2 regions of the Paenibacillus sp. FSL W8-0439 genome follow, and region 2 is predicted to be linked to the other one. Evidence: a T-box and tRNA genes for the amino acid it is inferred to sense, from the RefSeq annotation. Region 2 holds a T-box; the other holds one or more tRNA genes.
What was found. The T-box of region 2 lies ahead of ileS (isoleucine--tRNA ligase). A T-box ahead of a tRNA ligase gene usually reads a tRNA of that ligase, here a tRNA-Ile.

Region 1 (14,761 bases), 3.4 Mb from region 2:
CGTGAGTGTTGAACCGAAATTCAAAGCAAATCGTATTTACGATGTAAATACTAGGTTAAGCTACAAAGAGCACACGGAGGATGCCTAGGCGCCAGGAGCCGACGAAGGACGTGGCGAACAACGATAAAGCCTCGGGGAGCTGTAAGCAAGCTTTGATCCGGGGATGTCCGAATGGGGAAACCCGGCTGTCTTCATCGACAGTCACTACTCACTGAATTCATAGGTGAGTGAGAGGCAGACCAGGGGAACTGAAACATCTAAGTACCCTGAGGAAGAGAAAACAATAGTGATTCCGTCAGTAGCGGCGAGCGAACGCGGATTAGCCCAAACCAAGGAGCTTGCTCCTTGGGGTTGTGGGACGTCTCACATGGAGTTACAAAGGAACCGGTTAGATGAAGAGGTCTGGAAAGGCCCGCCAGAGAAGGTAAAAGCCCTGTAGTTCAAAACTTGTTCCCTCCGAGACGGATCCCGAGTAGTGCGGGGCACGTGAAACCCCGTATGAATCCGGCAGGACCATCTGCCAAGGCTAAATACTCCCTGGCGACCGATAGTGAAGCAGTACCGTGAGGGAAAGGTGAAAAGCACCCCGGAAGGGGAGTGAAATAGATCCTGAAACCGTGTGCTTACAAGAAGTCAGAGCCCGATCTATGGGTGATGGCGTGCCTTTTGTAGAATGAACCGGCGAGTTACGTTCCCGTGCAAGGTTAAGGTGAAGAGCTGAAGCCGCAGCGAAAGCGAGTCTGAATAGGGCAAATGAGTACGTGGACGTAGACCCGAAACCGGGTGATCTACCCCTGTCCAGGGTGAAGGTGCGGTAACACGCACTGGAGGCCCGAACCCACGCATGTTGAAAAATGCGGGGATGAGGTGGGGGTAGCGGAGAAATTCCAATCGAACCCGGAGATAGCTGGTTCTCCCCGAAATAGCTTTAGGGCTAGCCTCGGAAAGAAGAATCGTGGAGGTAGAGCACTGATTGGGTGCGGGGCCCGCAAGGGTTACCAAGCTCAGTCAAACTCCGAATGCCATAGATTTAGTTCCGGGAGTCAGACAGTGAGTGCTAAGATCCATTGTCGAAAGGGAAACAGCCCAGACCATCAGCTAAGGTCCCCAAGTGTGTGTTAAGTGGGAAAGGATGTGGAGTTGCACAGACAACCAGGATGTTGGCTTAGAAGCAGCCACCATTGAAAGAGTGCGTAATAGCTCACTGGTCGAGTGACTCTGCGCCGAAAATGTAACGGGGCTAAACACACCACCGAAGCTATGGCTTGATGCTTTGCATCAGGGGTAGGGGAGCGTTGAATGCGGGTTGAAGGTGTACCGGAAGGAGCGCTGGACTGCATTCAAGTGAGAATGCCGGTATGAGTAACGAAAAGATCTGTGAGAATCAGATCCGCCGAAAGCCTAAGGGTTCCTGAGGAAGGTTCGTCCGCTCAGGGTAAGTCGGGACCTAAGGCGAGGCCGATAGGCGTAGTCGAAGGACAACAGGTCGAAATTCCTGTACCACCGTAATCCGTTATGAGCGATGGGGTGACGCAGTAGGGTAGTGACGCGGACTGATGGATGTCCGTCTAAGCAGTGAGGCTGATGTGTAGGCAAATCCGCACATCGTGAAGGCTGGGCTGTGATGGGGAGCGAAAATTATAGTAGCGAAGGTCATGATCTCAGACTGCCAAGAAAAGCCTCTAGCCAGGAGAAGGTGCCCGTACCGCAAACCGACACAGGTAGGCGAGAAGAGAATTCTAAGGCGCGCGGAAGAACTCTCGTTAAGGAACTCGGCAAAATGACCCCGTAACTTCGGGAGAAGGGGTGCCTCGGTAGGGTGAATAGCCCGAGGGGGCCGCAGTGAAAAGGCCCAAGCGACTGTTTAGCAAAAACACAGGTCTGTGCGAAGCCGCAAGGCGAAGTATACGGGCTGACGCCTGCCCGGTGCTGGAAGGTTAAGGGGAGTGGTAAGCCTTCGGGCGAAGCTATGAACCGAAGCCCCAGTAAACGGCGGCCGTAACTATAACGGTCCTAAGGTAGCGAAATTCCTTGTCAGGTAAATTCTGACCCGCACGAATGGCGTAACGACTTGGGCGCTGTCTCAACGAGAGATCCGGTGAAATTTTAATACCTGTGAAGATGCAGGTTACCCGCGACAAGACGGAAAGACCCCATGGAGCTTTACTGCAGCTTGATATTGAATTTGGGTACGATCTGTACAGGATAGGTGGGAGCCGTAGAACTTTGAGCGCCAGCTTGAAGGGAGGCATCCTTGGGATACCACCCTGATCGTATCTAGGTTCTAACTTGGTACCGTGATCCGGTGCGAGGACAGTGTCAGGTGGGCAGTTTGACTGGGGCGGTCGCCTCCTAAAGAGTAACGGAGGCGCCCCAAGGTTCCCTCAGAATGGTTGGAAATCATTCGAAGAGTGCAAAGGCAGAAGGGAGCTTGACTGCGAGACCTACAAGTCGAGCAGGGACGAAAGTCGGGCTTAGTGATCCGGTGGTACCGCATGGAAGGGCCATCGCTCAACGGATAAAAGCTACCCTGGGGATAACAGGCTTATCTCCCCCAAGAGTCCACATCGACGGGGAGGTTTGGCACCTCGATGTCGGCTCATCGCATCCTGGGGCTGAAGTAGGTCCCAAGGGTTGGGCTGTTCGCCCATTAAAGCGGTACGCGAGCTGGGTTCAGAACGTCGTGAGACAGTTCGGTCCCTATCTGTCGTGGGCGTAGGAAATTTGAGAGGAGCTGTCCTTAGTACGAGAGGACCGGGATGGACGTACCGCTGGTGTACCAGTTGTTCCGCCAGGAGCACCGCTGGGTAGCTATGTACGGAAGGGATAAGCGCTGAAAGCATCTAAGCGTGAAGCCCCCCTCAAGATGAGATTTCCCAGTATGTAAGACCCCTTGAAGACGACGAGGTAGATAGGTTGGGGGTGGAAGTGCAGTAATGCATGGAGCTGACCAATACTAATCGGTCGAGGGCTTATCCTAAAGATAAAACGCAATGAAGTTTCGGATCCAGTTTTCAGGGTGTAACCTTGAAAGTATGTAGAAGTACATACAACAAGCGTATGGTGATTCATTCACAGAATCTGTGATGAACCGAATAATCTTACGAAGGAATTTACGGTGTAAATTCATGTTTGGTGGCGATAGCGGAGGGGTTCCACACGTACCCATCCCGAACACGACCGTTAAGCCCTCCAGCGCCGATGGTACTTGGACCGCAGGGTCCTGGGAGAGTAGGACGCCGCCAAGCAAAATCCTTTAAAGGATGATAAAATTTAATGAATTAGGGCCTTTAGCTCAGCTGGTTAGAGCGCACCCCTGATAAGGGTGAGGTCGGTGGTTCGAGTCCACTAAGGCCCACCATTTCTAGATTGACTAAAAGTTTGGGGCTATAGCTCAGCTGGGAGAGCGCCTGCCTTGCACGCAGGAGGTCAGGGGTTCGATCCCCCTTGGCTCCACCAATATTCCCTGATAGCTCAGTTGGTAGAGCACTCGACTGTTAATCGAGTTGTCACAGGTTCGAGTCCTGTTCGGGGAGCCATATTTCAATACTTCTGAATTTTATATATAAGGTGGCGGCGTAGCTCAGCTGGCTAGAGCGTACGGTTCATACCCGTGAGGTCGGGGGTTCGATCCCCTCTGCCGCTACTCGGAGAGATACCCAAGTGGCTATAAGGGGACCCTCTGCTAAGGGGTTAGACTGCGTAAGTGGTGCGAGGGTTCGAATCCCTCTCTCTCCGCCACAAAATTATTAAATCAGAATTCATTTTGCAAGGCCCGTTGGTCAAGGGGTTAAGACACCTCCCTTTCACGGAGGTAACAGGGGTTCGAATCCCCTACGGGTCATAATTATGGAGGCTTAGCTCAGCTGGGAGAGCATCTGCCTTACAAGCAGAGGGTCGGGGGTTCGATCCCCTCAGCCTCCACCATTAATAGTATTAAGAAATACCTTTGATGTCGCGGGGTGGAGCAGTTCGGTAGCTCGTCGGGCTCATAACCCGAAGGTCGTAGGTTCAAATCCTGCCCCCGCAATTAATTTCCTATTGGAAATGCCTCTGGAACTGTGGTGTAGAGGCCTAACATGCCTGCCTGTCACGCAGGAGATCGCGGGTTCGAATCCCGTCAGTTCCGCCATTTTAACTACATATAGTGTAAACTATATGATATAATTGTAAAATAAAACATGGCTCGGTAGCTCAGTCGGTAGAGCAGAGGACTGAAAATCCTCGTGTCGGCGGTTCGATTCCGTCCCGAGCCACCTTTCAAGTGGGAATTGGCAATTTGCCGGTGTAGCTCAATTGGTAGAGCAACTGACTTGTAATCAGTAGGTTGGGGGTTCAAGTCCTCTCGCCGGCACCATTTTGGAGGATTAGCGAAGTGGCCAAACGCATCAGACTGTAAATCTGCTCCCTTACGGGTTCGGTGGTTCGAATCCATCATCCTCCACCAGTCTTTTTATAATCATATGGCGGTCGTGGCGAAGTGGTTAACGCACCGGACTGTGACTCCGGCATTCGTGGGTTCAAGCCCCATCGGCCGCCCTTTGATTCTTAATTTAATGGGGATTAGCCAAGCGGTAAGGCAACGGACTTTGACTCCGTCATGCATAGGTTCAAATCCTATATCCCCAGCCATTAAGAGCCATTAGCTCAGTTGGTAGAGCACCTGACTTTTAATCAGGGTGTCGAAGGTTCGAGTCCTTCATGGCTCACCATTTATAAGTTATTTTGCGGTCGTGGCGGAATTGGCAGACGCGCACGGTTCAGGTCCGTGTGGGCTAACCCCCCGTGGAGGTTCGAGTCCTCTCGACCGCACCATATTTTGCGGACGTGGCTCAGCGGTAGAGCATCGCCTTGCCAAGGCGAGGGTCGCGGGTTCGATTCCCGTCGTCCGCTCCATTATCCATACGGCGCCATAGCCAAGTGGTAAGGCAAAGCTCTGCAAAAGCTTCATCCCCAGTTCAAATCTGGGTGGCGCCTTGACTGCTCATTATGGAACTAAATATGCGCCCTTAGCTCAGCTGGATAGAGCGTTTGACTACGAATCAAAAGGCCGGGAGTTCGAATCTCTCAGGGCGCGCCATTTATTAAAAAATGTATAATGTCGGGATGTAGCTCAGCTTGGTAGAGCACCTGGTTTGGGACCAGGGGGTCGCATGTTCAAATCGTGTCATCCCGATACTGATTTGCGGGTGTAGTTCAATGGTAGAACTCCAGCCTTCCAAGCTGGTAGCGTGGGTTCGATTCCCATCACCCGCTTTTTGCTATAGCGGATTCTTGTTGCCTCAGTGGTGACACCTTATAAATAAAGAGAGCCTGTCTGGGGACAGAGCTCTCTCTTTTTTTGTATGTTTATCTTCCATAGATTCTATAAAAGTGTTGACTATCGATAATCCTTGCTATCGGTGTATTCCTTCTGCTCCTGCAGTGAGTATACACCGATAACTGATCTAGTACACAGGTTTTACACTGGTATGGTCAGCTGTATGGAGGTTCCCTGATTTGGAGCAGAGGTCATGCTCAAGAAGCCGCCTACTCCTCTAGCTCGTTCTTCCATGCTGAACAATCCAACTCCCTCTCCTTTGGATTCTCCACAGAAGCCCATACCCTCATCCCGAATAGTTACTTTTATTATTTCGTCTTGATCCTCTACATCAACGTATGCTTCTGCTACATCTGCGTATTTAGCCACATTCGTCAGTGCTTCCTGTACAATTCTATAGATTGCTATTTCTTTTCGGATATCAAGGCGTTTACGTAAAGTACATTGAAAATGCACTTCGATTCCGTAATGCGAACAGAAATTTTCAATATAAGTTCTTAGGGCCGGTACGACACCCAAATCATCCAGAACTGAGGGACGAAGTTCCCACGCTAGGCCACGAACATCTTTAATGATATCGGTTACCTGTGCACGCAAATTTTCCAAAGTAGCGTTGGGTTGTTCAGCTAGTTGGCTATCTAGTTGAATAATAAGTGAAAACAGGCTTTGACCAATCCCATCATGAAGCTCTCTTGAAAAACGTTTACGCTCTTCCTCCTGTATTTGCATGACTTGCGTCATCATGGTCTGAAGCTCTGCCTCTACTTTTTTTAATTTAGTTACTTCATTACGGATCGCTAAGTACTGATAGGGTTTACCTTCCTCGTCCATAAATGGAACAATCGTAGTATTCACCCAGTAGTAGCTGTTATCTTTAGCACGATTTCGTATTTCTCCCTGCCATACCTCACCAGAACGGATCGTAGTCCACAGGTTCTTCATGAAGGCTCGAGTATGATAGCCCGAATTAATGAGACGATGATCCTGCCCGATCAATTCTTCACGACTATATTGTGAAATCTCACAGAACTTATCGTTTACGTACTGAATAATTCCTCGATGATCGGTCAGAGCAACGATGGAAGATGTATCTAGAGCAAATTTTAGATTGGATAGCTGGTGGAGAGAACTACGCAGTACATGGAGAAAAGGAGAATCTGGTATATGAATTTCCAAATCATTCAGTAGTTTATCGGTTGACTCCCCAAAGGCGGGCTGCAGTAAAGGGTTAGAAGGTTCATTCATAATGGAGCAACCCCTTTTTCAGTGCAAATTTGACCAACTCAGGCCGTGTTTTCAAGTTAAGCTTCTCCATAAGGTTGCTTTTGTGGGACTCTACGGTTTTGACGCTAATCACCAGGTGTTCGGCAATTTCCTTGTTGGCATATCCTTTGGCTACCCATGATAGGATCTCTTTTTCCCGCTCAGACAGGGATTCATACGGCCCGGCTATGCCCTCTTGTTTGATTTTGTCCAGATATTCACTCATCAGGCGTTTGGTTGCATTGGGGTATAGATAGGCACTGCCTTCGGCCACAGACTGGATGGCAGCGAGTAATTCCTCATGAGGTGCACTTTTTAAAATATATCCAGATGCTCCGGCTTGAATGGCTCGGAACAGATATTCCTCATCATCATGCATCGTTAAAATAAGCACTTCTGTATCCGGCAACTGTTTTTTTAATTCGGTGGTTGCCGTGAGGCCATCTTTGCCAGGTGGCATACTAAAATCCATGAGCACGACATCAGGTTGTAGCTCCACCGCTTTGCGGATTGCTTCATCCCCGTCTGCTGCATCTCCTACTACCTTAATACCGTTTTTGCCGTCCAATAGGGCCATGAGGCCAGAACGTACGACAACATGATCATCCACTACTAGTATACGAATCAATTAGTCATCCCCTCGAACGGTAAAAAAACCGTGCGTTTTGTCATAATCATAGCAAATTTTAGGGATTTCAATCAACAGAGATAGTTAGATGAGCTGTTCATGTTCACTTATATTTATAATTTTAGTTTTCTTCAAATATCAATCTATGGAGTGAGAGGGGGGCACATAGCTGGCCAAGGCGATGAGCGACTTGAGTGGCCTTGGCTACATCAGATTCGGTGAATGTTCTCACTTCACGGTTACCGACAAGTAGCACACCGTTTGGCAAGTCTCCTGTACTGGAAAAGGGAATGGCTACTGCAGAATGTAACTGTTCGGCCAGCATAAGCGCACATTCTTGACGTAAACGTATACTGCCTGATATTAAAGCACTAACGGTCACAGTACGTCCAAGACGAACAGCCATCCCGGCGATCCCATGCCCAACTTTAAAAGAAATAAGGCGATAGCGATTGTTTCGGCTGCCGGAGGCATAATACCAATGCAACTTACCCCCTGACTTAGACATAAATGCAAGGGCGGTGAGATCTCCATAAACATGATCTCGCAACTGGTTCAGTTCATTTCGCATTTCATCCGTTATTTGTAGCATAGAAGACACATCCTTTATCTTAACCAACTGTAGCTCTAATTTATTGTAATTCTGACAGGTACAAAAGTAATTCAGGGAACCCCCTGATCTATAGGCGCAGGAAACACTGACTTTTCATTAGACTGGGTAATCAATAAGAGGTGGGCCGATAAATGGGGCGTTAGATAATCCTGGAAGTGATATTTATCACTGCAAATCAGGGAGTAGGGAGGTGCAAAATCAGGTGTTCTCCCGATAACAACCCAGGAATTAAAACATTATGATAAAGATATCAGGTAAACACGAGGAGGACGCTAATATGCAAGCCACTTGTATGGAACGGTTTAGGGACGAAACGCAGCGCACGGGGATTCAGCTTTTTCTGACGGAAGAGCATTTTGAACTGTTAAAAGATATCATGTCCTGGAAGAAGGTAAAGGCAGGCGTTATGCTTTTCCGAGAGGGTGATGATGCGGAGCAGCTTTATTATATACATTCGGGTCATGTTAAACTCCGTAAGTCGACAGAAGACGGTAAAGAATTGATTCTGACTATTCAGCACCAAGGCGATTTAATCGGGGAGTTTAGTGGGATAGATGGGGAAGAGTATAGTTGCACTGCAGAAACAGCCGATGTGTGTGAATTAGGTGTCGTGCTTGTTAAGGATCTGGAGTCGCTCCTGTCTAAGCATGGGGAAATGGCGCTTCAGTTTATACAGTGGATGGCAATGAAGCAACGAATTATGCAATCACGGTTTCGGGACTTACTGTTGTATGGTAAAACGGGGGCACTAGCGTCTACGTTAATCCGTGCAAGTAATACATGTGGCGTAGCTGTGAAGGATGGCATTTTACTGAATATGAAGTTAAGTCACTCCGAACTGGGTGAGATGATTGGAGCAACGCGCGAGAGTGTGAACCGGATGCTGAGCTCGCTGAAAGAGCAGGGTACCTTGGATACGAGAGACGGAAAAATCGTCATTCACGATCTCAAGGTGTTGCGTGCTATGTGCTGTTGCCCTTCGTATGGTCAATGTGCCCATGAGATTTGCAGACTATAAATTATGAGCTTGTTAGGCGGGGCTAAAAGACTCCGTCTAATTGTAAAGTCTTCTGAGAACAAGCGAATAAAAGGAACGAATATCATAGATATCTAAAAAAGAATCGACGGATTTAGCGGCAAGCCAACGATAATAGTGGTTTTTAAAATAGCAATCATGTTGATAAATAGTTGATTAGCAGTCGAAAAGAGTTTTAGGCAATGGTCAATTTACATTTATTACAAGTTGTATTCTGTGGTTGAAAATGATATATTATTTTAGCTGACAACAAAACAGCCGTTTCAAAAGAGAATAAACAGGGTGAAATAATCTTTGAAAAGAAGAAGAAAATAACCCTTGCGTTTTTGAAATGAATATGATATGATCTTATAGCTGCTGAAAAACGCAGCGAAAAAGAATTTGATCTTTGAAAACTGAACAACGAGTGAGTAAACTGATTTTGTTCGCAAAATCAAACAAAGAGATATTTTATCTCGTCAGTTTCAAAATGAGCTAATCGCTCTTTCTATAACCAACTTCAGTTGGTCTTTAATGGAGAGTTTGATCCTGGCTCAGGACGAACGCTGGCGGCGTGCCTAATACATGCAAGTCGAGCGGGGTTAATTAGAAGCTTGCTTCTAATTAACCTAGCGGCGGACGGGTGAGTAACACGTAGGCAACCTGCCCACAAGACAGGGATAACTACCGGAAACGGTAGCTAATACCCGATACATCCTTTTCCTGCATGGGAGAAGGAGGAAAGGCGGAGCAATCTGTCACTTGTGGATGGGCCTGCGGCGCATTAGCTAGTTGGTGGGGTAAAGGCCTACCAAGGCGACGATGCGTAGCCGACCTGAGAGGGTGATCGGCCACACTGGGACTGAGACACGGCCCAGACTCCTACGGGAGGCAGCAGTAGGGAATCTTCCGCAATGGGCGAAAGCCTGACGGAGCAACGCCGCGTGAGTGATGAAGGTTTTCGGATCGTAAAGCTCTGTTGCCAGGGAAGAACGCTTGAGAGAGTAACTGCTCTTGAGGTGACGGTACCTGAGAAGAAAGCCCCGGCTAACTACGTGCCAGCAGCCGCGGTAATACGTAGGGGGCAAGCGTTGTCCGGAATTATTGGGCGTAAAGCGCGCGCAGGCGGCTCTTTAAGTCTGGTGTTTAATCCCGAGGCTCAACTTCGGGTCGCACTGGAAACTGGGGAGCTTGAGTGCAGAAGAGGAGAGTGGAATTCCACGTGTAGCGGTGAAATGCGTAGAGATGTGGAGGAACACCAGTGGCGAAGGCGACTCTCTGGGCTGTAACTGACGCTGAGGCGCGAAAGCGTGGGGAGCAAACAGGATTAGATACCCTGGTAGTCCACGCCGTAAACGATGAATGCTAGGTGTTAGGGGTTTCGATACCCTTGGTGCCGAAGTTAACACATTAAGCATTCCGCCTGGGGAGTACGGTCGCAAGACTGAAACTCAAAGGAATTGACGGGGACCCGCACAAGCAGTGGAGTATGTGGTTTAATTCGAAGCAACGCGAAGAACCTTACCAGGTCTTGACATCCCTTTGACCGGTCTAGAGATAGGCCTTTCCTTCGGGACAGAGGAGACAGGTGGTGCATGGTTGTCGTCAGCTCGTGTCGTGAGATGTTGGGTTAAGTCCCGCAACGAGCGCAACCCTTATGCTTAGTTGCCAGCAGGTCAAGCTGGGCACTCTAAGCAGACTGCCGGTGACAAACCGGAGGAAGGTGGGGATGACGTCAAATCATCATGCCCCTTATGACCTGGGCTACACACGTACTACAATGGCCGGTACAACGGGAAGCGAAGCCGCGAGGTGGAGCCAATCCTAGAAAAGCCGGTCTCAGTTCGGATTGTAGGCTGCAACTCGCCTACATGAAGTCGGAATTGCTAGTAATCGCGGATCAGCATGCCGCGGTGAATACGTTCCCGGGTCTTGTACACACCGCCCGTCACACCACGAGAGTTTACAACACCCGAAGTCGGTGAGGTAACCGCAAGGAGCCAGCCGCCGAAGGTGGGGTAGATGATTGGGGTGAAGTCGTAACAAGGTAGCCGTATCGGAAGGTGCGGCTGGATCACCTCCTTTCTATGGAGAATCGTTTCCTGCGATGGAAACATTCAAATCAGCAGGTGTATATACCTGCAACCGGATATTCAATTCGATTCATCACATTCGTGTGAATGAAATGAATATCCTGGACTTGCTCACTCGTTGCTCAGTTTTGAGAGTTCAAACTCTCAAGCTTCGACGAATGTTTCATTCACACATCGTGTGGAACCGAAATATTCATCGGGCTTCGCTTCGACGAAGCGAATTGCACCTTGAAAACTGGATACCGAAACGAAATTGCGTTTTAGAATATTCCTTTAAGCTGATCTTGTGTAAACAAGTGAAATAAAGGTAGCAAATAAGGAAAGTTATTTTGCCTTTGGCAAAAATCACATTCTTATTGAACATCGACATTTTCTTTCTGTAAAAGAAAAGTCTAGGTTAAGCTACAAAGAGCACACGGAGGATGCCTAGGCGCCAGGAGCCGACGAAGGACGTGGCGAACAACGATAAGGCCTCGGGGAGCTGTAAGCAAGCTTTGATCCGGGGATGTCCGAATGGGGAAACCCGGCTGTCTTCATCGACAGTCACTACTCACTGAATTCATAGGTGAGTGAGAGGCAGACCAGGGGAACTGAAACATCTAAGTACCCTGAGGAAGAGAAAACAATAGTGATTCCGTCAGTAGCGGCGAGCGAACGCGGATTAGCCCAAACCAAGGAGCTTGCTCCTTGGGGTTGTGGGACGTCTCACATGGAGTTACAAAGGAACCGGTTAGATGAAGAGGTCTGGAAAGGCCCGCCAGAGAAGGTAAAAGCCCTGTAGTTCAAAACCCGTTCCCTCCGAGACGGATCCCGAGTAGTGCGGGGCACGTGAAACCCCGTATGAATCCGGCAGGACCATCTGCCAAGGCTAAATACTCCCTGGCGACCGATAGTGAAGCAGTACCGTGAGGGAAAGGTGAAAAGCACCCCGGAAGGGGAGTGAAATAGATCCTGAAACCGTGTGCTTACAAGAAGTCAGAGCCCGATCTATGGGTGATGGCGTGCCTTTTGTAGAATGAACCGGCGAGTTACGTTCCCGTGCAAGGTTAAGGTGAAGAGCTGAAGCCGCAGCGAAAGCGAGTCTGAATAGGGCGAATGAGTACGTGGACGTAGACCCGAAACCGGGTGATCTACCCCTGTCCAGGGTGAAGGTGCGGTAACACGCACTGGAGGCCCGAACCCACGCATGTTGAAAAATGCGGGGATGAGGTGGGGGTAGCGGAGAAATTCCAATCGAACCCGGAGATAGCTGGTTCTCCCCGAAATAGCTTTAGGGCTAGCCTCGGAAAGAAGAATCGTGGAGGTAGAGCACTGATTGGGTGCGGGGCCCGCAAGGGTTACCAAGCTCAGTCAAACTCCGAATGCCATAGATTTAGTTCCGGGAGTCAGACAGTGAGTGCTAAGATCCATTGTCGAAAGGGAAACAGCCCAGACCATCAGCTAAGGTCCCCAAGTGTGTGTTAAGTGGGAAAGGATGTGGAGTTGCACAGACAACCAGGATGTTGGCTTAGAAGCAGCCACCATTGAAAGAGTGCGTAATAGCTCACTGGTCGAGTGACTCTGCGCCGAAAATGTAACGGGGCTAAACACACCACCGAAGCTATGGCTTGATGCTTTGCATCAGGGGTAGGGGAGCGTTGAATGCGGGTTGAAGGTGTACCGGAAGGAGCGCTGGACTGCATTCAAGTGAGAATGCCGGTATGAGTAACGAAAAGATCTGTGAGAATCAGATCCGCCGAAAGCCTAAGGGTTCCTGAGGAAGGTTCGTCCGCTCAGGGTAAGTCGGGACCTAAGGCGAGGCCGATAGGCGTAGTCGAAGGACAACAGGTCGAAATTCCTGTACCACCGTAATCCGTTATGAGCGATGGGGTGACGCAGTAGGGTAGTGACGCGGACTGATGGATGTCCGTCTAAGCAGTGAGGCTGATGTGTAGGCAAATCCGCACATCGTGAAGGCTGGGCTGTGATGGGGAGCGAAAATTATAGTAGCGAAGGTCATGATCTCAGACTGCCAAGAAAAGCCTCTAGCCAGGAGAAGGTGCCCGTACCGCAAACCGACACAGGTAGGCGAGAAGAGAATTCTAAGGCGCGCGGAAGAACTCTCGTTAAGGAACTCGGCAAAATGACCCCGTAACTTCGGGAGAAGGGGTGCCTCGGTAGGGTGAATAGCCCGAGGGGGCCGCAGTGAAAAGGCCCAAGCGACTGTTTAGCAAAAACACAGGTCTGTGCGAAGCCGCAAGGCGAAGTATACGGGCTGACGCCTGCCCGGTGCTGGAAGGTTAAGGGGAGTGGTAAGCCTTCGGGCGAAGCTATGAACCGAAGCCCCAGTAAACGGCGGCCGTAACTATAACGGTCCTAAGGTAGCGAAATTCCTTGTCAGGTAAATTCTGACCCGCACGAATGGCGTAACGACTTGGGCGCTGTCTCAACGAGAGATCCGGTGAAATTTTAATACCTGTGAAGATGCAGGTTACCCGCGACAAGACGGAAAGACCCCATGGAGCTTTACTGCAGCTTGATATTGAATTTGGGTACGATCTGTACAGGATAGGTGGGAGCCGTTGAACCTTGAGCGCCAGCTTGAGGGGAGGCATCCTTGGGATACCACCCTGATCGTATCTAGGTTCTAACTTGGTACCGTGATCCGGTACGAGGACAGTGTCAGGTGGGCAGTTTGACTGGGGCGGTCGCCTCCTAAAGAGTAACGGAGGCGCCCCAAGGTTCCCTCAGAATGGTTGGAAATCATTCGAAGAGTGCAAAGGCAGAAGGGAGCTTGACTGCGAGACCTACAAGTCGAGCAGGGACGAAAGTCGGGCTTAGTGATCCGGTGGTACCGCATGGAAGGGCCATCGCTCAACGGATAAAAGCTACCCTGGGGATAACAGGCTTATCTCCCCCAAGAGTCCACATCGACGGGGAGGTTTGGCACCTCGATGTCGGCTCATCGCATCCTGGGGCTGAAGTAGGTCCCAAGGGTTGGGCTGTTCGCCCATTAAAGCGGTACGCGAGCTGGGTTCAGAACGTCGTGAGACAGTTCGGTCCCTATCTGTCGTGGGCGTAGGAAATTTGAGAGGAGCTGTCCTTAGTACGAGAGGACCGGGATGGACGTACCGCTGGTGTACCAGTTGTTCCGCCAGGAGCACCGCTGGGTAGCTATGTACGGAAGGGATAAGCGCTGAAAGCATCTAAGCGTGAAGCCCCCCTCAAGATGAGATTTCCCAGTATGTAAGACCCCTTGAAGACGACGAGGTAGATAGGTTGGGGGTGGAAGTGCAGTAATGCATGGAGCTGACCAATACTAATCGGTCGAGGGCTTATCCTAAGATAAGACGCAATGAAGTTTCGGATCCAGTTTTCAGGGTGTAACCTTGAAGGTATGTAGAAGTACATACGACAAGCGTATAGCTATTCATTCACACGATCTGTGCTGAAGCGAATAACCTTACGGAAGAATTTGCGAGGCAAATTCATGTTTGGTGGCGATAGCGGAGGGGTTCCACACGTACCCATCCCGAACACGACCGTTAAGCCCTCCAGCGCCGATGGTACTTGGACCGCAGGGTCCTGGGAGAGTAGGACGTTGCCAAGCACAGAAAAAAGAGCACAGCCTTAATGGTTGTGCTCTTTTTGTATAACCGATTTATTTATCGTCCACATGAAAGGCTCATGCCATGCCTTTGGTTAAAAGCACTAATATATTCTGGTTGTTCCTTGTATAGGGCTGCTTGACGTGCTGTTTCAACTGAGATCCAGCATTGTGCGATGTTAATCTATTTCAACCTCTTCTGTCTGGAGGACACTTAAGGCTTGAAGTTTACGGGTAATTTCC
Region 2 (14,761 bases):
CCGAAAGTTTTGCGCATGGTGTAGAGGTCCAGCAAAGCCTGCGTTGGATGCTCATTGTTGCCGTCTCCCGCATTAACCAGCGGAACACTGACCTTCTCAGCAAGCTCTTGCAGCACTCCTGCTGGCTTTAAGCGAATGACTCCAGCATCAATGCCCATGGATTCAAGCGTACGCACAGTATCGTAAATGGACTCTCCTTTTTCCACACTGGAAGCCGCAGCGGAAAAGTTCAAAACCTGAGCGCCGAGCCGCTTCTCCGCCATTTCAAAAGAAAAGCGTGTGCGTGTACTATTTTCAAAAAACATGTTGGCCGCGAAGCGTGACTGTAGGACTGGAATCAGTTTTTGCGGCTGTGATTCCCAATACTGAGCACGATCCAGAATCGACTCAATTTCATTTCGGCTAAGTTCTTTTAATCCGAGCAGGCTACGTTCTCTAAGTTGACTGGCTGTTGTGATCATACCTATTCCCCCCGGTTCTGAATGATCGTCACTTCGTCCTTACCGTCCGTCTCCTGAAGTGCAACTACGATTTCCTCAGATTTGGAGGTCGGGATGTTCTTGCCGATGTAATCCGGACGAATCGGAAGCTCACGGTGTCCGCGATCTGCTAGCACAGCCAGCTGGATCATTTGCGGTCGTCCGCAGTCCATCAATGCATCCATCGCCGCGCGAATAGTACGGCCTGTGTACAGCACATCGTCAAAGAGAATGACTTTCTTATCATGAACCGATACGTCAGCGGGATTCATCAAAAGCTCTTTTCCATTTCCTTTAGCCTCGGCAACGCTGCTCCGGTCATCCCGGTAGGCTGTGACATCTAGCTCTCCCCATGGAATTGGTGCGCCTTCAATTTCAGCAATTTTTTCAGCCAAGCGCTGCGCCAGATGAACTCCGCGTGTTCGAATACCTACGAGTACGCAATCGTCAATACCCTTGTTTTTCTCCAAAATTTCATGTGCAATCCGCGTTAATGCCCGACGAATCGCAATTTCATCCATCAGTACATGTGTTTCAATACTCATGCTTCCAGCCTCCTCAGGTGATGTTCCCTTCAGACCTGGTCCCGTGTTCGGATACAAAAAAGACTCCTTGCCCAAGTTTGGCAAGGAGTCTCGTATGAACAGTCTTCCACTGTTCTCCGATCTGTCGGACACACTGAAGACATACCGCCGCAGCGGATGCACTGATCAGTGATCCATTCACGTTACCTTGCCAGCCTCACGGGACTGATTTAAAGGTGCTATTCAGGATTTCCTTTGTCCTGTTTCTCATAGTGTGAGATGGTTAACCATCTCTCGGACAAAGTCCATCGCAACTACAAGAAGTATGACAGATTGAAAATCTCGTGTCAACACCCGTTCAACCGGAACCACCGGAAGCACTTTAATAATTATACATCCTAATTGTATAATTATCCATAGTTGTTTTTACCCATTCCTATTCAGACAATAAAAAAAACCGCCATTTAGGCGGTTATACTTAATAATTTATTCAAGTTTTTGAATAGGAAAGCAGAGCAAATCATCATTATTTTAGCGACTACGCAAGGACGTTAATACGTCCTCCATATCAGGAGGGATCGGTCTGCTAAATTCTAAGTACTCTCCAGTAGTTGGATGCTTAAATCCCAGAACCGCTGCATGCAGCGCTTGGCCATCCATACGAACCCCTTTACTGCGTCCATACATAGGGTCGCCAACCAATGGATGTCCAATGAATTTCATGTGAACACGAATTTGGTGTGTCCGTCCTGTCTCCAATTGAAGTTCAAGCAGGGTATAATCACCTAACCGTTCAATGACGAGAAAATGGGTAACTGCATGCTTGCTGTTGCGTTCCGTAACCGTGAACAATTTACGGTCACCTGAATCACGACCAATCGGAGCATCTACGGTTCCCTGATCGTGACTCAAATGACCGTGGACCAATGCTATATATTTCCGAGTCACGCTATGATCCTTCAGCTGTGCTGCAAGTGATGCGTGGGCCTGATCATTTTTAGCTGCCATCAGCAGTCCTGATGTATCCTTATCAATACGGTGAACAATACCGGGACGTAATTCCCCGTTAATGCCGGAAAGGTCATGGCAGTGGTACATCAGTGCGTTGACCAGTGTTCCCGAGGAGTGTCCTGGTGCAGGATGCACAACTAGACCACGTTGCTTGTTAATGACAATAACGTCCGAATCCTCGTATACGACATCTAGCGGAATATTTTCCGGCAAAATATCTACACTTTCTGGTTCAGGTACTGATAGTACGATATGATCTTCTTCAGCCAGCTTGTAGTTCGCTTTGACCGCCGCACCGTTCACCAGTACGCGGCCATTCCCGATCCACAGCTGGATCTGGGAACGAGACACTTCCTTCATTTCTTCGGCGATGTATTTGTCTATACGTGTTTTGACATCCCCTGAATCCGCTGTCCATTCCAGAGATTCACCCTCCAGTTCGTCCTCATAAGACAGACCTATGGCTTCGCCGTTTTCATTCACTTCGTTCATGCTATGACTTCCCTTCAACGCTATCATTGCCATTCCCTTTTTCCCGACGCGATTCCAGCAATGTATCCAAAATAATCAGTGCAACACCGACGACAATTGCCGAGTCTGCCACATTAAAAATCGGGAATGTGTAGCTTCCAAAATTGAACTGTGCAAAATCAACTACTTCTCCAGAAATAGCTCGATCCAAAAAATTACCAACCGCTCCCCCAAGCACCAAACTTAGCGCAACAGGAAGTAGTTTTTGCCCAGCTCTGACCGTTTTTCTCAGGTACCATACGATACCGATCACAACTACAATTGTAATCACGATAAAAAGCCAGCGTTGCCCTTCCAAAATCCCAAAAGCGGCTCCGCGATTACGATGAGAGGTGATTAAAAAGAAATTGCCGATGACTGGTATTTGCTCGTACAATTCCATCCGCGTAGCCACCAAATATTTGACACCCTGATCAATCAAAAAAATAATTAGCGCAATACCAAAATAAATCACAGTCCTTCGTCACTCCGATCCGCTTATATCCGTTGTCGAACCCATTTATTGTAGCATAAGCCTTCTCAGATCGTCCACGAGTCCTGCAGGCTATCGAGCATAGTCCTTAAATGGAATGAACTCAATCACATTTGATTAGAATTTCCTATGTAAAAGAGGTCTTCCCGGTGCACACTACAAGGAGCATACCTGACACATTGCATGCATGTAAATCTAGAACAAGGAGAGGATTCCATGTCCCCATTGACGGAGCAACAATTGCAGGGCTTGCGTAACGAACTGCTGGAACGCAAAAAGGAAATTGAGCATCGTTTGCAAAACAACGACCATTATGGACTCGGCGATTCTCAACGCGACCAAACCGGTGAGCTTTCTCCCATCGATAACCATCCAGGCGATCTAGCTACCGAAACCTATGAGCGAGCCAAAGATATTTCCTTACTGGAGCATGACGAGTTTCAATTGGAACGTATCAAATCAGCCTTGATGGCTATGGATAAGGGAACCTATGGCATTTGCGCCGCCAGCGGCAAACCCATCCCCTATGAACGCCTGTTGGCTGTTCCCTATACCATTTATTGCAAAGAATACAGTCCTGAAACAGAAGTATCCAACAACCGTCCGGTGGAGGAAGAATTTCTCGCTCCCGCGTTCGGTAGAACAAGCCTGGATGAGCGTGAAGAACAAAACGGCTTTGACGGTGAAGATGCTTGGCAGATCGTTGAAAATTGGGGAACCTCTAACACCCCGGCCATGGCGGAAAGTGGTGAAATCCACCGCTATGATGATATGGAAATTGAAGCTGGCGATGATAATATGGGCTTCGTAGAGCCATATGAAAGCTTTGTCGCTACTGACATTTATGGCAGAAATGTATCCATTGTCCGCAGTTCTATTTATCAGCGTTATATAGAAGATGGCGAGGGTGAAGGTCTGCTGGAGCCAGATTTGCACGAGGACGAATCGTAAGAAGCTTTAAAGTGAAACACCTAGTAGGTAGTTAGCTCTAATTGTCGCTGTACGATCCGTACAATATCAGCGATATAATCACCGATAATCGGCAAATTCAACGCTCCGAGCACTTGCAGCACATAAATTATGGTAGCGGCAAAAAAAGTAAACCCTAGCGCAATGCCGATTCCACGGGAAACACCTGATATTAGATTTAGCCAAAGTAATCGCCAAGGCTTATTCAGCAGCAAAGCGTAATCTGCAATACGTGTTCGTTCCATCTGCTCTGATACAGCTTGCACCAGCTTTTCCACACGACTTAGTTTCTCTGCCTGGTCACCTGCTATTCCCTTATCTGAGGCTATGGCGGCCCCTTCTCCGTTCATCCCTCGGAGACTCCTTCCCAGTCTGCGCCTTGACCGTGCTGTCATATGCACAATCCCCCTTTTCCCATGGCTGCCCCGAAAGCAGCAAACGAGCCGAAGCACGTAACGGAGGAAACCCGTTTCCGATGCTTAGGCTCGTTTTTATATGCTGCCTGTTATTGTATTATGGGACAGGGGGCTTGTAATTATTCTCCAATATGAACGCCGATCGTTTTGCCATTCACTTCTACATGTTCCGCTGGTTCGGCTTGACCAAATGTCACCGTGGTTACCAATACGTTCTCACGCAACACAGAGTCGAAGCTTTCGATCGCCTGACGCAAATCGTTGTCTACATCCAATGTCAATGCTACATACTTTTCAATCGGCAGATCCAGCTTTTTGCGGTAGTCTTGTACCGCACGAACCACTTCACGTACCCAGCCCTCTTGCTCAAGCTCCGGTGTAATGTCTGTGTTCAACGCTACCGTTAAGCCATAGCCAGAAGCAGAAGCGAAGCCTTCTTTCGCTTTTTTCTCCACCAGCAATTCCTCAGCTGTAACTTGCAACTCTTCTCCTTCTGGAGAAGCCACGTTCAGTACCCCTTTTTCTACAACAGAACGAGTTTCTTCAGCAGACATTCCCTTGAAAAGATTTTGTAGGAATCCGACATTTTTGCCGTATTTCTTGCCTGCCACTTTCAAATTCAGCTTCAATGTAAAATCTACAAATCCGCTATCGTCCGTCTCAACATGAATATGCTTCACATTGATCTCATCTTTGATGATTTCCTCATAGCCACCCAGGTCAAAATCCTGATCCATAGACAGAATCAACTCAGACAACGGTTGACGTGTTTTCAAACCCGTTTCGTTACGGACATTACGTGCTAATTCAACGACACGACGTGCCGTTTCCATATCTCGCTCCAGTTCCAGATCAATTAAGGATTCATTGGCAGACGGATAGTCATCCAGATGAACACTTTCCCCATTGCTCAGGTTGAGGTAAATATCCTCAGCAAGCAGCGGTGTGAACGGTGCAAGCAGCTTCGCCGTCGTTAACAGCACCTCCGTCAGTGTGCGGTACGCATCCAGCTTATCTTCTGTAAGCCCGTTACCCCAGAATCGATCACGTGAACGACGGATATACCAGTTACTCAGTTCATCCACAAACGACTCAATCGCTTTGGCAGAGTTCAGGAAGTCATTGACAGACAATGCTTTGTCCACAACCAAAATTAAGCTGTTCAGACGGGACAAAATCCAGCGATCCAATTTGTGTGCCGATGGCTTGAACGGATGCTGTGCCGGATCAAATCCGTCAATATCTGCATACAAGGTCAGAAATGCGTGTGTATTGACAAGCGTATCTACCAGCTTCGATTTAGCTTCGCCTACGATGCCTTTGGAAAAACGTTTGCTATTCCATGGTGCGCTATCGGAGAGCAATGCCCAGCGGAAAGCGTCTGTACCGTACTCGTCAATTACTTCCCACGGATCGATAACATTGCCCTTCGATTTGGACATTTTCTGACCCTGCTCATCCAGTACATGGCCTGTTGCCATGACAGCTTTGTAAGGAGCTTTGCCAGTCAGCATAGTCGAAACCGCAAGCAAGCTATAGAACCAGCCACGAGTCTGGTCAATCCCTTCACAGATCATATCTGCTGGAAATTGCTGCTCGAACGTTTCATTATTCTCAAAAGGATAATGATGCTGTGCAAACGGCATAGAACCGCTATCGAACCATACGTCGATGACTTCCGGTGTGCGAGTCATTTCGTATTTACCGCATTGGCTACGAACCTTGATATCATCTACATATGGTTTGTGTAGCTCGATATCCGCCGGCACGTCCCCAATCGCACGTTCTCTCAACTCAGCAATACTGTGGGGTGCGAACTGTTCTCCAGTTTCCTCACAAACCCAGATATTAAGCGGTGTACCCCAATAGCGATCACGACTGATGTTCCAGTCCACCAGTTCCTCCAAAAACTTGCCAAAGCGTCCTTCGCGTACATGACCTGGGTACCATTCAACTTCGCTGTTGTTGGCAATCAGTTGATCCTTGATCGCAGTTGTTTTGATAAACCAGCTGTCCATAGCATAGTACAGTAATGGAGTATCGCAGCGCCAGCAGAACGGATAGCTATGCTCGTATTTTTCCTTGCTGTACAGCAAACCTTTTTCGGATAGCATTTTCACAATATCTACATCGCAATCTTTCACAAAACGGCCTGCAAAATCAGTGATTTCAGCTACATAGTTACCTTGAAGATCCACTACGTTGATAAACCCAACACCATTTTCACGACATACGCGATAGTCATCCTCACCATGTGCCGGAGCCATATGAACGATACCTGTACCGCTGGAGTCTGTTACGAACTTCGCACCCAGAATTTGGTTACCCTTTTCCACCTGAAAATAAGTAAATGGCGGGGTATAGGTTTGGCCTACCAGTTCAGAACCCGATAGTGTGCCAATCACTTCATGATCACCTTTAATTACGGTCTCAACCAGATTTTTAGCAACGATGTATACACCATCTTCTTGCTTCACACGTGCGTATTCCAGCTCAGGGTTGACAGCGAGCGCCACGTGGCTCGGCAAGGTCCAAGGTGTTGTCGTCCAGGCCAGTACATATTCACCACTGCTATGCAGCTTGAATTTGGCCGTGGCACTCAGATCCTTTACATCTTTGTAGCCCTGTGCTACTTCATGGGAACTTAGCGTCGTCTGACAATCCGGGCAATACGGACTCACACGATGACCACGATACAGCAGGTCTTTCTCATGAATCGTCGCCAAAATGTTCCATACGCTCTCGATATAGTTATTGTCCAAGGTAATGTACGGGTGATCAAGGTCTGTCCAGTATCCGATCGCTTCGGTTAAATCGCGCCATTGCTGCTCGTATTCAAACACGCTCGCTTTACATTTTTTAATAAATTTCTCAACACCATATTCTTCAATTTCAGGTTTGTGGGAGATCCCCAGTTGCTTTTGCACACCCAGTTCCACCGGCAGGCCATGCGTATCCCAACCCGCCTTTCGTACGACACGATATCCCTTCATAGTCTGATAGCGGCCGACGAAATCCTTAATTACGCGACCCAGCACATGACCGATGTGTGGTTTGCCGTTAGCTGTTGGTGGGCCCTCATAAAACACAAAATTGGGCTTTCCTTCACGATTGGTAATGGATTTACGGAATGTGTCCTCCTGTTTCCATTTGCTCAGGATGCGTAGGTCACGTGACCGTGCTTTTTCTTTAACATCCACTCTGTTCATAACGTTATACTTCCTCTCTGCTCATCATTGATTGTTCTAGCGCACTTAAAAAAGCAACAAAAAAAGCCCCATCCCTGTAAAAGGGACGAGACTGTGCTCGCGTTACCACCCTGATTCCGTAAATAGACCAATCTAAAAAGACGATCTTGTCACGACTCTCTGAGCCCTACTCTACTTCAGCAGGGCGCCATTATAACGCATGGCAAACGGTGATCGCTTACACACGCCCCAAGTTTAAGCGCTTCAGCTCACTTCTCCGGGAGGATCTTCAGTCATGTTCTGAACGTTGGCTTGCACCGGTAGGCCAACTCTCTGAGGGACAAATCATGACGTACTCGTTCCCATCAACGAATTAAACATGTTAAATTCATCGAAATCTTAAATCAGCAACATCATTGCCATGAATAACAACCATCAACCAATAGACGGATAATCGTTGAATTCAGTATAGTATTTACAGTTATAGCCTGTTTAAAGATAAAAGTCAACCCTAACAAGACCTAATAAAAGCTTGTCAGAAATCAAAATTAGTAAATTTCTTTCATTTCACGCTCGCGCTCCAGCACTTCGCGTTCCCGGTTTTCAAGTGCTTCCCAGCCATCTTGGCTTAACAAGTCGAGCTGCGCTTCCACCAATGTACGAAACCGTGCTCGGTAAATTGAAGCCTGTTTCTTCAGCTCTTCAACCTCCAACGCGATTTTACGGGATTTGGACAATGCTTCGTTCACAATACGATCCGCATTTTTTTCCGCTTCCTTCACGATCAGTTGAGATTCTTTCTTGGCGTTGTTGCGAACTTCATCAGCTGCTTCCTGCGCGACAATAATTGTCTTACTCAGTGTATCCTCAATCGTCGCGAAATGATCGAGCTTCTCCTGTACGTTCAACAACTGGGTGCTCAATTCTTTATTTTCACGGATAACGCCCTCGTAGTCCTTGATCACCTGATCCAAAAATTCATTAACCTGATCCTCGTCATAACCGCGAAGCCGGCGGGCAAATTCCTTATTATGTATATCCAATGGCGTTAATGGCATGCCGTCCACCTCCTATAAGATTGACAAAAAATTCATTTTCCGCGTCACGACGCTCAATATCATCTATCGGTCATCATACCCCGTTTTGTGAATACTGTACAGAGCAAAATCGTTCCAGTTCAACGCTATAGGTTAATTCTTTCGACAGAAATCTCATGAATCCTGCCTTCAGCTATACAAACTTACCAATTTTGACACGGAATCTACCCTTTTTTGTCATCCCGTCTGTTTCAAGCACTTTAAAACGCCCAAATCCCTGCATGGAAATAACATCTCCAACTTTAAGTGAAGTCGATGGATTCTCCTCCACCTTCCAGTTTACCCGACATCGTCCCGCTCGAATCGGTGTTAATATTTTACTGCGGCTCAATTTGTAGACGTCACTAGCAATCCCGTCCAGGCGCAAAGAAGCCACCGTCAGATCCATCGCCTCTAATGCGACTTCCTTCGTTCGGAGACTTGCTACTGGCAACAGTTCTGTCCATACATGAACACGATGTACCTGCTGCAAATGCATGGTCATAAAATCTCCGATCTCTGACGCCACCAATACATGACACCCATCATCCAGCACGTGAATGTCGCCGATTTTGCCACGCTTGATTCCAAGCCCCAAAATGGCACCTAGATAATCACCGTGCTCAAGGGTATTGATTTTATGATCATCAGAAGTGATGGAAAGGACCTGAATTCCCATTTCCTCATCGTCCAAATACGAATAATCGGGCGCAATCAGCGCCCGCTTTCGTTCCGAAGCCATGTATCCGCCATCTACCCTAATCGTGACCTTGTCTTCCTTCGAAGCAAGTGTCTCCAATATGTACTGTTGCCGCGGATCCAAAAAATCAGTCAGCTTCTGCTCATGATAAGCTCCCGCATGACTGATCCATTCGGAAGCACGATCCACATAATCCCGTTCATCCGGGTGAAAATGCTCATAAATCTCAGTCCGCATAAATCCTCCTAGACGAAATTGCCGATTAAAGAAATCAAACCGTACGATGCAAAACGCAGAGCAATCAACGCTACGATAGGTGAAATATCAATCATCCCGAAGATTGGCGGTATAAACCTGCGGAAAGGAGACAAATATGGCTCCACAAACCTGGCAAGTAAATCACCGATCACACTCTCTCTGGCATTAGGAAGCCATGACAGCAGGACATATGCAATGATCATGTACGAATAAATCTGAAATAGCCAGTAAATTACCTCGATCAAGAAAAGCTCACCTCATTCTGTTAAGTTCTTGTTCAGTGTCAGCCAGTATCTCCGTAATGGAGCCTTGAATTTCAACCGTATCCGGTGTGCACAGAAAAATATTGTTACCGACCTTCGAAATGCCGCCACTCAGTGCATACACAGTTCCACTCAAAAAATCAATGATGCGTAGCGCCTGATCCTTGCGAATTCGTTGCAAGTTAACCACGACGGTGCGGTGGGAACGGATATGGTCGGCGATTTCCTGTGCTTCATCGTAAGAACGCGGCTCATAGAGAACAACTTTCACATTTTTTTGTGAATGGATGCTGACAACATTCGTGCCCTTCTGGTTCTTACGTTTATCAAAGCTTGGGGTTTCAATTTCTTGATCTTCCGGCGTATTCATAACCTCTCGCTCTATAACTTCCTCTTCTTCCTGAAGGCCCAGAAAGTTCATGAACTTATTCATTACGCCCACTGAAAATCCTCCTCTCGTCCGACCAGTACGGAACCAAGCCGCAACCAAGTCGCTCCTTCTTCAACCGCCACTTCAAAATCATTGGACATCCCCATAGACAAGTGAACGATAGGTTCTCTAGTCAAAGCTTGTCCATTTAACCGATCACGCAGTTCACGTAATCCCCGAAACACAGGTCGAGTATGTTCTGGGTTTTCCTCATGAGGAGCCATGGTCATCAGGCCGATTACATCCACATGTTCCAACTCGCGAATTTGTTCTAGGAAAGGGGCAACTGCCTCGGAGGATAAGCCGTATTTTGAAATTTCCCCAGAAATATTGACTTGCACAAAAGCTTTGACTCGCAGTCCCAAAGCGGCTGCCTTCTTGTCCAATTCCTGAGCAAGCGATAAGCGATCAAGCGAATGTATAAATTTAAATTTTCCAATTACATCTTTAACCTTATTCGTTTGGAGATGACCAATAAAATGCCACGTTCCCCGATCACCCAACTTGCTCCATTTATCCGCAGCATCCTGCCAGCGATTTTCGCCCACATGCTCCAAGTCGTTATCCAATACGGATGCCATTGCCGCCGCCGAAACATATTTCGTGACAGCGATCACATTTACTTCATCACGCGAACGTCCGCTACGGGCACATGCCGCTTCGATACGGGCGTTAACTTCTTTAATTCGTTCCTCCAAAGACACGGGAGGACTCACCTCTCTTCCAGACCAATCCAACTCGCCATTCTTCCTGTAACGCCGCCTTCCTTGCGATATGAAAAAAATAAATCGCTGCGGCTACTCGTGCACAAGGTAGTACATTCGATATGGCTCGGCAATATTCCTGCTTTCATCATAATGTGTCGATTGCATTGTTTCAAGTCGAGTAGTGTTTTTCCACCAGTTAAGGGGAAATAAACAGAACCTTCCCATTTATCATTACCCGGGCAATCATGCTCTAAAACCCGGATTTGATTCATCACATGCTCATCTACCTCATAGGATTCAGGACCAATAGAAGGACCAATAGCTGCTAGTATATCGGACGGCTGAGATCCATATTCAGTTTGCATGGTCTGTACCATTTTCAACACAATCTCCGCAACTGTTCCCTTCCAGCCTGCATGCGCCAATCCAATCACACGATGCACGGGATCACAAAAATATAAGGGTACACAGTCCGCATAAAAGGACGTCAGCAAAATGCCTGGTATATTCGTCACAAGTCCATCTGTGTCCTGAAAAGCTGAGGCACGATCCATAAAGCCTCGCCCACGATCGGTAGCCTGGACAGCAGCAACATGATTACCGTGGACCTGCTCGCCGCACGTCCACGCTTCAGCAGCAAAACCAAGCTGCTCAGCAATCAGTCGGCGATTGCGAATGACTTTCACGGGGTCATCGCCTACATGAAACGCACAGTTCAAACTGTCGTATGGCGCTTCGCTGACACCGCCATGACGCCCTGTAAACCCCACTGTTAATCCCTGAACCTGCCGCTCCCAAGATTGGATATATAACAACTCTGGCACGGGACGTCCGCCATCTTGCATGGGCGTAGTCCCTCTAGCCTCGGTATTCACTATAAACGGTTCCATTTCGTTCTCACCTCTACTGCCCAGTGTACCAAAAAGCCGCCGCTGTGTCTTCACAACATACTAAATTACGTGTACCTGCTGTTCAAAAGCCCCGTCGGTCATTCCGCTCCTGACGTTCGATATAAGACTTTTCCTCCCTCTCATCCGGCGGCTCATGCAATCCCTCCAGTCGAACAAGCACAACATCCGAACCAATTTTCACAATGTTGCGCCACGGAATAACCAATTCGCTTCCCCCTCCAAACCAACCCATGAATCGGCTGCTGCCCGGAACCACAATAGCTTCAATTTTCCCTTGTCGTACGTCAATCTCCAGATCACTGATTTGTCCTAGACGTCGTCCATCTACAATGTTAATGACATCCTTGGTTTGAAACTCGGAAATTTTCATGGCTCTTACTGACGTTTCCGGTGCATTCACACGCATCACATCCTTTATTTCACTATATGAGTGGGAGAGCCCAAAAAATGTCCTGCAAACGCAAAAACGATCCGCACGGGATCGTTTTTATCACTGAATCATTCAAGCATTCATTTCATTAGGACTTTACATGTTTTTGCATTTGCTGTATAGCCGACTTCTCTAATCTCGAAACCTGGGCTTGAGAGATACCGATTTCGTCGGCAACCTCCATTTGCGTCTTTCCTTCATAAAAACGCATAGACAATATCATCTTTTCACGCTGGCCCAGGCGATGCATCGCTTCCCGGAGAGCGATTTCCTCAATCCATGAGACGTCTTTATTTCTGTCATCACTGATCTGATCCATCACATAGATTGGGTCGCCCCCGTCGTGATATATCGGCTCGAACAGCGAAACTGGATCCTGAATCGCATCCAATGCGAACACAACATCTTCTTTAGGCACGTTCAGCACCTCTGATATTTCAAAAATCGTTGGTTCCCGCGAGTTCAGATTTGTCAGACTGTCCCGCACCTGAAGCGCCTTATATGCAATATCCCGCAACGAACGGGACACACGGATCGGATTGTTATCCCGCAAATAACGGCGGATCTCTCCGATGATCATCGGCACCGCATAAGTGGAGAACTTTACGTTTTGCGAAAGGTCAAAATTATCAATCGCCTTCATCAGGCCGATGCATCCTACCTGGAACAAATCGTCCACAAACTCCCCCCGATTGTTAAAACGCTGAATCACACTCAGGACGAGCCGGAGATTGCCGTTGACCAATTTTTCTCTGGCTGATCGTTCATTATTTTGCTGAAGTGATGTGAACAGCTCGCGCATCTCTGCATTGGTTAATACCGGCAGTTTGGCGGTATCCACACCGCAAATTTCCACTTTGTTTCGGGTCATCGTGTCTTACCTCCCAAGGAGCAACATTAATGTACATTATCTCCTGAGGGCATTTTTTTATTCGCCGTTTCCATCGCTTCCGGATATCCCCAAGCATTATACCATTTTATTGAATTCTTTTCGTAAGCGCTTTATAATTCGTTTTTCCAGACGCGAAATATACGATTGCGATATACCCAGCAGGTCAGCAACATCCTTCTGTGTCTTTTCTTCTCCGTCTTGTAAGCCGAAGCGCAGTTCCATAATCAAACGCTCTCGATCCGTCAACTTATCCAGTGCCTTATGCAATAATTTACGATCTACTTGCTCCTCAATATTACGGTAAATGGTATCATTTTCCGTGCCCATCACATCGGAAAGCAACAACTCATTACCATCCCAATCGATATTCAGAGGCTCATCAAAAGAAACTTCCGTTCTCGTTTTGCTATTACGACGCAAATACATTAAAATCTCATTTTCAATGCATCGAGATGCATAGGTGGCAAGTTTGATTTTCTTCTCTGGATCAAAAGTGTTCACCGCTTTAATCAGCCCAATAGCACCGATGGATACGAGATCCTCAATGTTGATTCCCGTATTTTCAAATTTACGGGCGATATACACGACTAACCGCAAGTTTCTCTCAATTAGCATCGACCTTACTGCCGCATCTCCAGAAGAAAGCTTTCCAAGCAAATACTCTTCCTCGTCTCTTGTTAATGGAGGGGGGAGCGCCTCGCTACCGCCAATATAATAAATTTCTTCACTTTTCAGCCCGAATAAAAATAAAATACGATAATATTGCAGTTGCCATGCTAGCCTAAATTTCATCTTTAAATTCATTTGTTTCCTCATATCATTCTCCCCCTTTTGGAAATAGTACAAGTCTTACTGGCTCCGTCCAATTTCAGCATCGAATGTTTCTCCTCGTCTTTAAACCTTGTCCTGTACTCTTCTCCATTATCCTGATTCTGTAAAATGATCACTAGCATATGCTTCTCGTTTCAAGCTTGAATCAGCACCCCCCTCTTCGTGTGCCGTCACATCTGGATGGATGATGGCACGGTATTTGCCCTCTGCCGACAACTTTCCCCCGTCCAAGCCAATCAGCACTCGATGATGTACAAAATGAATCCCATTCATCACCACCTCTACTCGATCTGGTTTGAGTGCGAGCATAAAGGAATGACTTTTGTTAATTCCACGATAGGGAACGAGACGAACACGATCCTGCCAGTTGAACGGTTCCTCCCCCAGATCCATCACTAGTTGATCAGCATTACCCTCAGAACATTTTTGGAGCCAGGAAGCGGGTAAATACGATTCCCACAAAGCCGCCTCCATCACCATTACTGGGGTTCGGGTCAAAGGATCATGCAGTTGGTTACCTGTATCCAACAAGCCTGTACACTCAATATGATCCTGCCCAATCCACACCTGTACTTGCCCCAAAAAGCCACTCATCCTTTCTGTGCGCTGCTTCGAGGACTGCACAATACGAAAGAAAAGCATCACTCCGCCAAATGCGCATAAAATAAACCAG

Region 1: it encodes a tRNA-Ile, which carries the amino acid that the T-box ahead of ileS (isoleucine--tRNA ligase) is inferred to sense. The anticodon was not compared.

Annotation. Positions count from the first base shown of each region.
Region 1 is NZ_JBBPAK010000001.1:407,551-422,311, forward strand. Features, by position in the region: rRNA gene MKX36_RS01715 (23S ribosomal RNA) at 54-2,980, shown strand; rRNA gene rrf (5S ribosomal RNA) at 3,132-3,248, shown strand; tRNA gene MKX36_RS01725 (tRNA-Ile) at 3,285-3,361, shown strand; tRNA gene MKX36_RS01730 (tRNA-Ala) at 3,384-3,459, shown strand; tRNA gene MKX36_RS01735 (tRNA-Asn) at 3,464-3,539, shown strand; tRNA gene MKX36_RS01740 (tRNA-Met) at 3,573-3,646, shown strand; tRNA gene MKX36_RS01745 (tRNA-Ser) at 3,650-3,741, shown strand; tRNA gene MKX36_RS01750 (tRNA-Glu) at 3,773-3,844, shown strand; tRNA gene MKX36_RS01755 (tRNA-Val) at 3,852-3,927, shown strand; tRNA gene MKX36_RS01760 (tRNA-Met) at 3,957-4,030, shown strand; tRNA gene MKX36_RS01765 (tRNA-Asp) at 4,056-4,132, shown strand; tRNA gene MKX36_RS01770 (tRNA-Phe) at 4,184-4,256, shown strand; tRNA gene MKX36_RS01775 (tRNA-Thr) at 4,282-4,357, shown strand; tRNA gene MKX36_RS01780 (tRNA-Tyr) at 4,362-4,447, shown strand; tRNA gene MKX36_RS01785 (tRNA-His) at 4,467-4,539, shown strand; tRNA gene MKX36_RS01790 (tRNA-Gln) at 4,558-4,632, shown strand; tRNA gene MKX36_RS01795 (tRNA-Lys) at 4,637-4,712, shown strand; tRNA gene MKX36_RS01800 (tRNA-Leu) at 4,728-4,815, shown strand; tRNA gene MKX36_RS01805 (tRNA-Gly) at 4,822-4,896, shown strand; tRNA gene MKX36_RS01810 (tRNA-Cys) at 4,907-4,977, shown strand; tRNA gene MKX36_RS01815 (tRNA-Arg) at 5,004-5,080, shown strand; tRNA gene MKX36_RS01820 (tRNA-Pro) at 5,103-5,176, shown strand; tRNA gene MKX36_RS01825 (tRNA-Gly) at 5,186-5,256, shown strand; gene MKX36_RS01830 (PAS domain-containing sensor histidine kinase) at 5,462-6,565, opposite strand; gene MKX36_RS01835 (response regulator) at 6,558-7,211, opposite strand; gene MKX36_RS01840 (GAF domain-containing protein) at 7,333-7,803, opposite strand; gene MKX36_RS01845 (Crp/Fnr family transcriptional regulator) at 8,102-8,842, shown strand; rRNA gene MKX36_RS01850 (16S ribosomal RNA) at 9,371-10,924, shown strand; rRNA gene MKX36_RS01855 (23S ribosomal RNA) at 11,328-14,254, shown strand; rRNA gene rrf (5S ribosomal RNA) at 14,405-14,521, shown strand; gene MKX36_RS01865 (hypothetical protein) at 14,698-14,761, opposite strand, start outside.
Region 2 is NZ_JBBPAK010000001.1:3,767,740-3,782,500, forward strand. Features, by position in the region: gene MKX36_RS16090 (aspartate carbamoyltransferase catalytic subunit) at 1-461, opposite strand, end outside; gene pyrR (bifunctional pyr operon transcriptional regulator/uracil phosphoribosyltransferase PyrR) at 464-1,024, opposite strand; gene MKX36_RS16100 (RluA family pseudouridine synthase) at 1,535-2,506, opposite strand; gene lspA (signal peptidase II) at 2,508-2,999, opposite strand; gene MKX36_RS16110 (TraR/DksA C4-type zinc finger protein) at 3,234-3,968, shown strand; gene MKX36_RS16115 (DUF5665 domain-containing protein) at 3,989-4,381, opposite strand; gene ileS (isoleucine--tRNA ligase) at 4,522-7,611, opposite strand; T-box leader at 7,690-7,968, opposite strand; gene MKX36_RS16125 (DivIVA domain-containing protein) at 8,139-8,648, opposite strand; gene MKX36_RS16130 (YlmH family RNA-binding protein) at 8,821-9,603, opposite strand; gene MKX36_RS16135 (YggT family protein) at 9,612-9,869, opposite strand; gene MKX36_RS16140 (cell division protein SepF) at 9,877-10,329, opposite strand; gene MKX36_RS16145 (YggS family pyridoxal phosphate-dependent enzyme) at 10,320-11,021, opposite strand; gene pgeF (peptidoglycan editing factor PgeF) at 11,030-11,914, opposite strand; gene MKX36_RS16155 (YlmC/YmxH family sporulation protein) at 11,997-12,341, opposite strand; gene sigG (RNA polymerase sporulation sigma factor SigG) at 12,454-13,236, opposite strand; gene sigE (RNA polymerase sporulation sigma factor SigE) at 13,333-14,073, opposite strand; gene spoIIGA (sigma-E processing peptidase SpoIIGA) at 14,179-14,761, opposite strand, start outside.